Regions from separate parts of the Rhizobium sp. BK181 genome, predicted to be linked through region 1. Evidence: predicted binding sites of a transcription regulator. Region 1 holds the regulator's gene; each other region holds the start of a gene.
The links. Region 1 encodes PhoB, which activates phosphate uptake and scavenging genes when phosphate is short. Its sites were predicted from a motif close to TGTCATNNANCTGTCAT; they were not measured.

Region 1 (4,199 bases):
CCAGCCCCTGACGGAAGACCAGCGAGACGTCGCGCACCTGCTGCAGGAAGCCATCCGCGAGGACCACCTCGAGCACGGCACTACCGACAGCCATGGCCAGCGGATTGCCGCCATAGGTGGAGCCGTGGGTACCGGCTTTCATGCCGGAAGCGGCCTCTGCCGTCGCAAGGCAGGCGCCAAGCGGGAAACCTCCGCCAATGCCCTTGGCAACTGCCATGATGTCGGGGGCGGCACCAGACCACTCATGGGCAAAAAGCTTGCCGGTGCGGCCCACGCCCGTTTGCACTTCGTCGAAGATCAGCAGCAGACCGTGCTCGTCGCACATTGCGCGGAGCGCCTTCAGAAACTCGTTGGTCGCCGGGCGAACGCCGCCTTCTCCCTGAATAGGCTCGATCAGGATAGCGGCCGTCTCGCTTGTAATGGCAGCGCGAACGGCATCGAGATCGCCGAAAGGAACCTGGTCGAAGCCGGGTGCCTTGGGACCGAAGCCTTCAAGATATTTCTCCTGGCCGCCGGCCGCGATTGTCGCCAGCGTACGGCCATGGAAGGCGCCTTCAAAGGTGATGATATGGAACCGCTCGGGATGGCCCTTCGAAAACTGATAGCGGCGTGCGGTCTTGATCGCACATTCCAAGGCTTCCGCGCCGGAGTTCGTGAAGAACACCTTGTCGGCGAATGTCGCCTCGGTCAGCCGCTTCGCGAGCGTCTCCTGACCGGGGATCTCATAGATATTGGAAAGGTGCCAGACCTTGTCTGCCTGCTCCTTCAACGCCCCCACCACGTGCGGATGGCCGTGACCGACAGAGGTGACAGCAACGCCCGCGCCGAAATCAAGATATCGCTCGCCCGTTTCGGTGATCAGCCACACGCCCTCGCCTCGCTCGAACCGCAGCGGGGCACGAGAGTAGGTATCGTAAAGCGCGGCTTCAGCCATGGCGCGATCTCCTGTCATTGATTACCAGTGGCCGGATTCCGGCTAAGGAAAGCAGGTCCGGAAAATTAAAAATGCCGCCTTTCGGCGGCGAGCAGCACTATTTACTTTTCGCACTGCGATGTCAACAAAACTGAGGCTTTGCAACATGCGTCAAGCAGCCATCTGAGGCCGCAGGACCTATCAACAACTAATGTTGCAGAAATGACTCTCCCGTCCAGCAAGTTGGGGAAAACTTGAAATTCGATTCGCCGGGATTCAACCGACTCTTGTCACAGAGTCAGCCTCACACTAGGTTAAAACTCAATTACTAGACTGCATGCGGCGGAACTAGTCACCAAAATCGAGCAAGCGTTTCTTGCCTCGGATACGTCCGGGGCAACGGTGAAGGATTCTGCCTACACCAACGCTAATAAGGCGGAGACAGGGGCATGAACTGGACAGACGAGCGCGTTGAAAAACTGAAGAAGCTTTGGTCCGAGGGCCTTAGCGCCAGCCAGATCGCAGCACAACTTGGCGGTGTAAGTCGCAATGCCGTCATCGGCAAAGTCCACCGTTTGAGTTTGCCCGGCCGAGCCAAGGCCGGAGGCTCGACGACAACTGTCAGAACGCCCAAGCGCACCACATCCGCGCCGCGCGCTCCGAACTATGCATCTCGCGTCACCACGCGCACCGTCACCCGCCAGCAGGGTGCGACGATGCTCAAGGAAGAGATCGAAATCGATGCTATCGAGCAAGTCAGCTTCCGCCCGGCCGCAAACGTGGTCGTTCCGATTTCCCGCCGCCTCGGCCTGACGGAACTGACCGAACGCACCTGCAAGTGGCCGGTCGGTGATCCGCTGAAGGACGACTTCCACTTCTGCGGCTGCGAATCTCCGGATAATTCCCCGTATTGCACGTACCACCAGCGTATGGCGTACCAGCCGGTCAACGAGCGCCGCAAGGCAGCCAACCGGGTCGCCTGACCCGGAAGCCGGATAAGGACACAAGAAAACGGGCCCTCGCGGGCCCGTTTTTCGTTGAAGCAGTATGGAGGTCGAGGGAAGCCTCAGGCTTCCATGGAGTATCCGGCACCACGCACGGTGCGGATGACGTCCTGCATGTTGGAGAAGTTCAGCGCCTTGCGCAGGCGGCCAACGTGCACGTCGACAGTACGCTCATCGACATAGATGTCGTGACCCCAAACGCCGTCGAGCAACTGCGAACGCGAGAAAACGCGCCCCGGTGACGCCATCAGGAACTCGAGGAGACGGAACTCGGTCGGGCCGAGGCGAACTTCGCGGCTCTTGCGATGAACGCGGTGCGTCTCGCGGTCGAGCTCGATGTCGCCGCACTTCAAGAGCGTCGAGAGTACCTCGGGCTTGGCACGACGCAGCATGGCCTTGACGCGGGCGACAAGCTCCGGCGTCGAGAACGGTTTGACGACGTAGTCATCGGCGCCGGTGGAGAGGCCGCGAACGCGTTCGCTTTCCTCGCCGCGCGCTGTCAGCATGATGATCGGCAGGCGCTCGGTTTCCGGCCGCATGCGCAGGCGGCGGCAGAGTTCGATGCCCGACACGCCCGGGAGCATCCAATCGAGGATCAGCAGGTCCGGCGTGCGTTCCTGCAGCCGGATCTCGGCCTCGTCGCCGCGCAGGATGGTATCGACCTCGAAGCCTTCAGCTTCAAGGTTATAGCGAAGAAGCACGCTCAGCGCTTCTTCATCTTCAACGACAGCTACTTTGGGTATCATTCGTTTCGGTCTCCTGGGGGCACGGTCGCGGAACGATTATTCCGTGACGGCGCCGACGGTGTTGGCGGTATCGTCCTTCGGACGTTCGCCTTCCGGCTGGGCACCGGTGGCCATGTAATAGATGGTTTCGGCAATGTTGGTCGCGTGGTCGCCGATACGCTCGATGTTCTTGGCGCAGAACAGAAGATGCGTGCAGCTGGTGATGTTGCGCGGATCTTCCATCATGTAGGTGAGCATCTCGCGAAACAGCGAGGTATACATCGCGTCGATTTCCTCGTCGCGTTCGCGGATCGACTTTGCCTTGTCGGCGGCCCGGCTCGTGTAGACGTCGAGCACTTCCTTGAGCTGGACGAGTGCCAGTTCGGAGAGATGCTCGAGGCCGCGAGCGAGCCTGCGCGGCACGCCGGCGCTCTGGACGGCAATGACGCGCTTGGCGGTGTTCTTGCCAAGATCGCCGACGCGCTCGAGGTCAGCCGCAATGCGGATCGAGCCCATGATTTCGCGAAGATCGGCGGCCATCGGCTGGCGGCGGGCGATCGTAACGATCGCCTTGTCACCAACCTCGCGTTCGGCGTGATCGAGGATCACGTCGTCGGAGATGACCTTCTGGGCCAGAGCCGTGTCGCCGTTGACGAGGGCGCGAACCGCATCCGAGACCATCTGCTCGGCCAGGCCGCCCATTTCCGAGATACGGCGGGACAGGAACTTCAGATCGTCGTCGTAGGCAGAAAAGATATGTGTCGATGCCATAGGGCTCATCCTTGAATATGGTGAGGGTTACCGACGCCGGCGATCAACCGAAGCGACCCATGATGTAGTCCTGGGTGCGCGGGTCGTCCGGGTTGGTGAACATCTTGTCGGTGTCGTTCTCCTCGACGAGATTGCCGAGGTGGAACATCGCCGTGCGCTGCGAAACGCGGGCGGCCTGCTGCATCGAGTGCGTCACGATGACGATCGTGTAGTTTTCGCGAAGCTCGTGGATCAGCTCCTCGACCTTTGCCGTGGCGATCGGATCGAGAGCCGAGCACGGCTCGTCCATCAGGATCACTTCCGGGCTGACGGCAACGGCGCGGGCGATGCAGAGACGTTGCTGCTGACCACCGGAAAGGCCGGTGCCGGCTTCATGAACGCGATCCTTCACCTCGTTCCACAGACCGGCGCGCTGCAGGCTGACCTCGACGATCTGGTCCATGTCGGCCTTCGACTTGGCAAGACCATGGATGCGCGGGCCGTAGGCGACGTTCTCATAGATCGTCTTCGGGAACGGGTTCGGCTTCTGGAACACCATGCCGACGCGAGCGCGGAGTTCCACGACATCGATATCCGGATCGTAGATATCGTCACCATCGAGCGTGATCTTGCCGGTAACCCGGCAACCATCGATCGTGTCGTTCATGCGGTTCAGGCTGCGCAGGAAGGTGGACTTGCCGCAACCGGACGGGCCGATCAATGCTGTCACCGTGTTTTCGCGAATGTTTAGCTTCACATCGAAAAGCGCACGCTTTTCGCCGTAGTAAACCGAGACGTCCTGGCCGA
Region 2 (4,199 bases), on a different contig from region 1:
CGTGGCCGTGGTTCACGAACTGGCGGGCAGCGAAAACGGTCGGAACGAACTTGGCGCGATAGACGATCGCGTCCAGCCGGCACTCCAGAAGACCGATCAGGTTTTCAGAGGTATCGCCCTTGCGGCGGGAGGCTTCAGCGAAGATTGCACGGAACTGCTTCTCGCGCAGGTCACCGTAGTAACCCTTGAGCTTCTGCTTGGCGCGCAGCTGCACACCGAAGTCCGAAAGCTTGCCCTTGCGGCGCTGACCATGCTGGCCCGGGCCGTATTCGCGGCGGTTCACCGGGGACTTCGGACGGCCCCAGATGTTTTCGCCCATACGGCGGTCAATCTTGTACTTGGACGATTCGCGCTTGCTCATCGTATTTCCTTTCAGAGTGTTACGGCGGTTTGTTGCCAAACCGCTCGAAGGAAACACGCCCTCCTTTGATCTTCTTTCGAGGATCCGACAGGATCATCCCATTACGCGAACAGGACAAATCCACGGGACATGTCAAATGAAACACCGGACATCTCTGCCCGGTGCTGCGCGGTCTTTAGGGCGAAGTCGCTGGAATGTCAATCACAATTCCACGCCCTCGCCCCTCAATAACCCCGATGTGCCAGGCTTGGGAGCTTACTTGGCGCTCGCCGTTTCGGTCTTCAGGCCGAGTGCGTCGCTGATCGTATAGAACAGATCCGTCTGGTCCGTCAGGCCGGTGACATTGGCGGCACGCGGTCCAAAGGCAGCGATACGCAGCTGCGAGCCGGTGTGACCCTGATCGTCAGCGTCGTCGGAGTTGCCGTAGCTCACGGCCATGACAGCGCCGTCCTTCGTCATCAGCGCTTCCGTCAGGCCCGGAGCCTTCGTATCGGCATCGACGATCTGGCTGGCGTGCGCATGGTCGGCGGTGACGATAACGAGCGTGTCGCCGGCTTCCTGAGCGAACTTCAGCGCTTCCTGAACGGCTTCGTCGAGATCGACGGTTTCGCCGATCTGTCCGCACGGATTGGCGGCATGATCCTGCTTGTCGATCGAGGCGCCTTCGACCTGCAGGAAGAAGCCCTTCTCATTTGTCCGAAGCAACTCGATCGCCTTCGACGTCATCTGTGCCAACGTCGGGGTCGCCGCCGTGCGCTTCTCGTTCGGCTTGCAGACGACAGGCTCCTTCTCGACATTGCCGTAGTGGCTGGCCTTCGGACCTTCCCAGCGAACAGGCATGTTGCCCTCGGCAAACAGACCGAGCACTGGCGCGCTGTCATTCGCCTGCTTGACCGCCTGAAGCTCGTCGAGATTCGAGACGATCTTGTAACCACGCTCCTCGGCCTGCTGACGCAACGTCTTGTCCTTCCATTCGCCGGCCTTTGCGGTGTCGGCGAAGCTCTTGGCGCCACCGCCGAGCGTCACGTCGGCTCGGGCATTCAGCAGCTGCTCGCTGATCGAACCCTTGCCACCGTTTTCAAGCGCGTTCGTGGGGCACTTCTCGGTCGTGGATGCAGGGCTGTAGCACTTGCGCTGCGTCACATGCGCGATCTGGACCGCGGGTGTGGCGTCCTGCAGTTCGGCGGTCGAGACGTTCCCGGTGCCGATGCCGGCAGCCTTTGCCTTCTCGAGCAGGGTTTCGTGCGCCTTCTCGTGAATGTCGACGCCGATTGCGCCGTTATAGGACTTAACACCGGTCGCCCAGGCGGTGCCCGAGGCAGCGGAGTCGGTGACGTAGGTCGGCTTGCCCGTCTTCTTGTCGAGCGAATAATGCGTGTACTGGCCGGTGACCGGCAGCGCGTCAATGCCCTTGAAATACTGGCCGGCGCCAACAGCATAGTTGCGTGCGATGGTGATTTCGGAATCGCCCATGCCGTCACCGATCAGCAGGATGACGTTCTTCGGGCGTGTGTCGCTGAGCGCCGCGCGATAGGCTTCGGTAATATCGCCGGAAAGGCGGCGTGCACCACCAGGAGCACTCAGATCGGCGCTTGCCGCGCGCTGCAGAAGCTTGTTCGCTGCGTCGTCGGCATAGCCTGGCTGGATGGCGACGGTTGCAAGCAGGCCGCCGACGACAAGGCGCAGCAGCTGGTGACGAACGTTGTTTCTCATGATCGAGATCTCCTTTTGATAATCCGCATCGACCACATGGGTCGCGCGCCTTATCCACCACCCGGATGAAGCTCTTGTGACAAAAGCAACTTCCTCGTGTGACATTAGAGATTGACTATAGACCGAGTTGGCTGTTCCCGCTCGGTCCAGTCTTCATTCCGCTGCGGAGCGCATTTCATCCGCATCGGGCGCGTTGGCATCGCCGGGAGCCGTCTGGCAATTCATATCGGGGAACGCGACGATACGTTTGCCGGCGAAATCCGTGTGGACCACGACCGTCCCCTGCTCCTCGAAATAGCCGAGCAGGCGTCGCGCCCGCCGGGCCGAATGAGTGCCATAAGCGCGGGCAATCCGCGCATCGGATGGGCACGGCTCGCCGCAGACGGCCGCCTTTGCCAGCATCAGGAAAACACCCTGCAGATCGTCGGTGACACCCGAAGAGAGCGACAATGCCGTTGCCCAGGCCTCGGTCTCTGCCGTGGCGGCATCCACACCGGACCGCGAAATCGCCACGCGGCGCCGAAACTCCGGCAGGGACATCGGAGGGCCCGGAACCCGGCGCATGCGTAGGCGCACAAGGAAGTCCTGATAAAGCACGGAATCCGTTCGGAATCCCGAGCTTGGATCGTCGAGTATCTCGTGCAGCACCGCCGTCAGCCTTTCCTCGCGCTCCTCGGCGGACAATTCGGGCTGAGAGGAACGCGCCTCCGAGACGGGCGCCGAGGCAGCAGGCGCGGACCGCGACAGTTCGGCAAGGATGTCGGTGGTCGGTCGTGGCGCCGGCGGAGCACGGCGCACGATCGGCCTCTGGAACTCCTCTGGATCCGGCGTGAAGATCAGGTCCTCGACGTCCTGCGGGGCATCCGGCAGCGGCATGAGCTTCGGACTCGAGGAACGCGCAGAGGTCTCGACATTGCCGATCTGGATTGGCAGCGGGCGACGTGACAGAGCTGGCCCGAGCGCAACGAAATTGCCCCGCTTCAGATCGCGGAACATTTCCGCCTGCCGCCGATCCATCCCGAGCAGATCGGCCGCACGCGCCATGTCGATGTCAAGGAAGGTGCGGCCCATCAGGAAGTTCGAGGCTTCGGCGGCCACGTTCTTGGCAAGCTTTGCCAAGCGCTGCGTCGCGATCACCCCTGCAAGACCGCGCTTACGACCGCGACACATCAGGTTCGTCATGGCGCCGAGCGACATCTTCCGCGCGTCGTCGGAAACTTCGCCAGCGACCGACGGCGCGAACATCTGCGCTTCATCGACGACCACGAGAACCGGATACCAGAACTCGCGATCGGCATCGAACATGCCATTGAGGAAGGCCGCAGCCGCGCGCATCTGCTGTTCGATCTCAAGCCCTTCGAGCGTGAGCACACAGGAAACGCGGTGCTGCCGAATGCGGTTGGCAATGCCGGCAAGCTCCGCTTCGGTACGCTCACCATCGACGACGACATGACCGAACTTGTCCGACAAGGTGACGAAGTCACCCTCGGGATCGATGATGACCTGCTGCACCCACTGCGCGGACTGCTCCAGCAGACGACGGAGCAGATGCGACTTGCCGGAGCCGGAATTGCCCTGCACCAGAAGACGGGTAGCCAAAAGCTCCTCGATATCGAGCGTGGCCGGATTGCCTCCCGACGCCGATCCCATATCGATACCAACCTGCAATGTCACATTCCTCTTTCAATCAAACACGGCGTCGTAGCAGATCAGACCGTGTCTTTGGCAACACGGCAACACAAACCCACAGGAGAAAACGTCAGAACCTGGGCTTCAGCATCCGTGTGAAAACCAAGCTGATCAGCAGCGGAACCAGCAAAATGGCAAGCCCGACGCGCAACCCCAAGACCTCGGCGATGAAGCCGATCAACGGAGGTCCGATCAGGAAACCTGTGAGAGCCATGAAGGACAGGATCGCGACGTTGGCTGCCGCCGGTCGGTCCTTGAGGCTCGCCGCGGCAGTGACAGCCAGGGGGAAACCGACCGACACGCCGATCCCGACCAAAGCAAACCCCGCCAGAGTCACCAGGCTATGCCAAGCAAAGACGACAATCAGCATTCCTGTAAGAGCCGCCACCCCACAACCACGGGCCAGCGCGATTGCCCCGAAACGCTGCTTCAGGTG
Region 3 (4,199 bases), on a different contig from region 1:
TATATGCTCAAGGTCTACAACCTGATGGCGCTGGGTCTGGCGATCACGGGTGTAGCCGCCTATCTGGGCTTCAATTTCGCCGTCCAGAACGGCCAACTGACGCAGTTTGGCGTATTGCTTTTCCAATCGCCGTTGCGCTGGGTGGTCATTCTTGCACCGCTGGCCGCCGTGTTCTTCCTGAGCTTCAGGATTAACCGGATGAGTGTTGCCGCTGCGCAGACGACCTTCTGGGTCTACGCCGCGCTGGTGGGCCTGTCGCTTTCGTCGATCTTCCTGGTCTACACACAGTCGAGCATCACGCAGACGTTCTTCGTAACGGCCGCTTCCTTCGGTGCACTTTCGCTCTATGGTTACACGACCAAGCGTGATCTCTCTGCAATGGGCTCGTTCCTGATGATGGGTCTCTTCGGCCTGATCATCGCGTCGCTCGTGAATCTTTTCCTGGCGTCGTCTGCCATGCAGTTCGCGATCTCCGTGATCGGTGTGCTGATTTTTGCGGGCCTCACCGCCTACGACACGCAGCGTATCAAGGAAATGTACTATGAAGCAGACGGCGCAGATGTTGCCGGCCGCAAGGCGATCATGGGCGCACTGACCCTGTATCTCGACTTCATCAACCTCTTCATGTTCCTCCTGCAGTTCATGGGCAACCGCAAATAAGGAACAAGGACACTATCGAAAAGGCGGCTTCGGCCGCCTTTTTTGTTGCTAGATCATCCTGAGAATGATTTCTGGAAGCTTCCTTAGTCAAATCCGCCGGCTGACCGCATGCCCATCTCACTCCGTGACGCTTTCCCATCCGACCTCCCGGCTATTACGACGATCTATCGAGAATCCGTTCTGAATGGTGTCGCAAGCTATGAGCTCGTCCCGCCCGAACAGGACGAGATGGCGGCGCGATTTTCCGCCATCACGGGCCAGGGCTATCCGTACATCGCCGCGATCGACGAGGGTGGCCTGCTTGGTTATGCCTATGCCTCGGCTTTCCGTACACGACCGGCCTATCGTTGGATGGTGGAGGATTCCATCTATCTTGGGCCTGAGGCACGCGGCCGGGGAATCGGAAGACTGCTGCTTACCGAACTTATTCAACGCTGCAGCGATCTCGGCTTTCGTCAGATGGCCGCCGTCATCGGTGGCGCACATCCGGCATCAATTGCCCTGCATCGCGCGTTGGGTTTTGAGGATACGGGTCGCCTGAAAGCGACAGGCTACAAACACGGACGCTGGCTCGACACGATGATCATGCAACGTGCCCTGGGCGAGGGCGCAGCCTCGGACCCGGATGCTTCGACCTATCCCGGCACCCTCTTCAAAGCCTGAGTCGCTTACTTCTCGACCAGCTTCAAAGCCTTATTGAAGACCTTCAAGACCTGCTGTAACTCGTGCCCGCGCTTCAGGATGACGCCGTGGATGTTGGTAACGGAGTAGACGCCCTGCTTGGCTGCAAGCTTCGGATTCTTCTCAATGCGAAAGAGCGGCATTTCGCCCGATCGCTTGAAAACCGAGAAGACCGCGCGGTCTTTCAGATGATCGATCGCATAGTCCCGCCACTCTCCCTCGCCGACCATGCGGCCATAGATCCAGAGAATCGCATCGAGTTCGCGCCGGTGGAATGTGACCGGAGCGGGATCCTTGCTCTGCTTGTATTCCTTGAGATCCACGACGACTGAGGAACTGCTCTCGGCTGACCGGCTTTCGCCGCGCCGCAAATCCGGCTGATCTGTCATCAGTCTCCCGGTGCCTCCACTCGTGACAGGTAAATGACAGTTTGCCTTAGCGTTTACAAATTGCAAGCAGGCGATCAGTCACATTAATCATACTCTGTGCAATCTCCCAAGCGCCGCAATTCAGTCAAAACAGCGCCTCATTTGCAAGGGAAATTCCCTCACGACTGCGCCGCGGGCCCGTTCGGACCTACGTCGCACCCGATTCGTGCATGATCTTTGCCTGATTTTATAGGCATAAAAGGTCGTGCGTGAGTTTGGCGCCAGCGCGCCAAAGGGCCCGGCTGACCGTATCGACCTTAACCCCAGCCCCGAATACGATCAGCCGGGCCGCCCCGTTTTCCATCCACAGAAGCAGATGAAACGGCTAGATGTTCTTCCCGGCCATGACGACCGTCGCTCCGAGAATCGCGGATGGATTGCCATCGGCGGTGGAGGATTGAAGTAGAATCGCGCAGCCCTCGAGGTCCGGCTTCTGCATCACGCTTGCCGGCAGCGTCAAGCTTGTTTCCTTGCCTTCCCACATACCGACCGTCTCCACATCGGCAACGCTATTCAGGTAGGCAATCTTCTGGCCGCTGTTCTCGCCCTTCTCGACGTCGATGGTCTTCTCACGGTTGAAATAGACCATCACGACATTTGCCTTGCCTTGCCCTGCCCCGATCTTGATCTCGAGTTGGTCGCCGCGCATCTCGGCCTTCACCGGCACGGAAAGACCCATTCCTTCGGCTGCATAGCCATCGATCTTCTTGTTGATCGCGCCAAGGTCGGCGCCGGCCACGTGGTCACGGCCGTTGATGATGACCTGCGGTGTATAGACATTGGCGCGACCCATCGTCTGCGCGTACCCATACTGCCGCTCCGTGTTTTCCTTCGAGCTCAGCGTGTCGGCCCAGCCCATATAATTCCAGTAATCGACGTGATAGGCGAGCGCAATAACCCCGCCAGCCTCAACAATCTTACGGAAAACCGCATCAGCTGGAGGACACGAAGAGCATCCCTGCGAGGTGAAGAGTTCGACCACACCTTTCGGCGCATCCTGGGCAAAAAGCGGGCCGGCAAGCGCCACACCTGCAACCACAGAAATCAAAAACCTCGCGGACATTCACTGCACCTTTTTCTTCAGTACCTGCCGCCGAATTTCGCCGCAGGTTCCGATATCTGAGCGTAGAGATAGTGGTTCTCGATCGAAACGGAAAGTCACGAACGGGTGAGACAGGCTTCGAGGAAGCCAAGCTGAAACACATCGTCGTGACCGCGAATTTACGCCTCGCGTTCAAACGAAAACCGCCGGAAATCTCTTTCCGGCGGTCATTGTCATAGAAGTCTGTTAACAATCAGGCAGCGAGATCGCGCAGAACCGTCTGCAGGATGCCGCCGTTGTTGAGGTAGATCACTTCGTCGAGCGTATCGACGCGCGACAACAGCGGAACTTCCTTCACGGTGCCGTCCCCGTAGGTAATCTTGGCAATCTTCTTTTCGCGCGGCTTGATGTTCTCAAGGCCCTCGATGCTGACGATTTCGTCGCCCTTCAGGCCGAGGCTTGCCCAGGTCGTGCCCTCTTCGAAGACGAATGGGATGACGCCCATTCCGACCAGGTTCGAGCGGTGAATACGCTCGAAGGACTGTGCAATGACCGCCTTCACGCCAAGCAGGTTGGTGCCCTTCGCTGCCCAGTCGCGGGACGAGCCGTTGCCGTACTCGACGCCAGCAAAGATGACGAGCGGAACGCCCTCGGCCTTATACTGCATAGCCGCGTCATAGATCGATTCCTCTTCCTTCGACGGATAGTGGATGGTGTAGCCACCTTCCTTGCCGTTCGGGCCGAGCATGTGGTTGCGGATACGGATATTGGCGAACGTGCCACGCATCATGACTTCATGGTTGCCGCGACGCGTGCCGTACTGGTTGAAGTCAGCGACGCCGACATGGTTCTCAAGCAGGTAAGCACCGGCCGGCGACGCAGCCTTGATCGAGCCGGCCGGGGAAATGTGGTCGGTGGTGATCTTGTCGCCGAAAAGGCCGAGAACGCGAGCACCCTTGATATCGGAGATGCCGGTGCCGGTCTTGCCCATGCCCACGAAATAGGGCGGGTTCTGCACGTAGGTCGACTTGTCATCCCAGGCGTAGGTCTGTCCGGCCGGAACGTTGACGGCCTGCCAGTTTTCATCACCCTTGAAGACGTCGGCGTACTTCGTTTCGTAAAGTTCGCGGGTGACGTACTTCTGGATGAACTCCTGCACTTCGTGCGAGGTCGGCCAGATGTCCTTGAGATAGACAGGGTTGCCGTTCTGGTCTTCGCCGATCGGCTCCTTGGTCAGATCCTTCTGGACTGAGCCTGCGAGCGCGTAGGCGACGACGAGCGGCGGGGATGCCAGGTAGTTCGCCTGAACGTCGGGCGAAATACGGCCTTCGAAGTTACGGTTGCCCGACAGAACACCTGAAACGATCAGGCCCTTGTCGTTGATCGTC

Region 2: phoA (alkaline phosphatase) is a predicted target of PhoB. The motif match lies at 2,140-2,156, and genes of this name have one in related genera.
Region 3: FHT77_RS11355 (DUF2794 domain-containing protein) is a predicted target of PhoB. The motif match lies at 1,753-1,769, and genes of this name have one in related genera.

The regions. Positions count from the first base shown of each region.
Region 1 is NZ_JACHZA010000001.1:980,211-984,409, forward strand. It holds gene FHT77_RS04985 (aspartate aminotransferase family protein) at 1-934, opposite strand, end outside; gene FHT77_RS04990 (GcrA family cell cycle regulator) at 1,363-1,896, shown strand; gene phoB (phosphate regulon transcriptional regulator PhoB) at 1,980-2,663, opposite strand; gene phoU (phosphate signaling complex protein PhoU) at 2,700-3,413, opposite strand; gene pstB (phosphate ABC transporter ATP-binding protein PstB) at 3,457-4,199, opposite strand, start outside.
Region 2 is NZ_JACHZA010000015.1:65,709-69,907, forward strand. It holds gene rpsD (30S ribosomal protein S4) at 1-361, opposite strand, end outside; gene phoA (alkaline phosphatase) at 617-2,074, opposite strand; gene FHT77_RS24710 (ATP-binding protein) at 2,228-3,742, opposite strand; gene FHT77_RS24715 (MFS transporter) at 3,834-4,199, opposite strand, start outside.
Region 3 is NZ_JACHZA010000003.1:297,886-302,084, reverse strand. It holds gene FHT77_RS11365 (Bax inhibitor-1/YccA family protein) at 1-660, shown strand, start outside; gene FHT77_RS11360 (GNAT family N-acetyltransferase) at 769-1,323, shown strand; gene FHT77_RS11355 (DUF2794 domain-containing protein) at 1,329-1,730, opposite strand; gene FHT77_RS11350 (thioredoxin family protein) at 2,095-2,832, opposite strand; gene acnA (aconitate hydratase AcnA) at 3,065-4,199, opposite strand, start outside.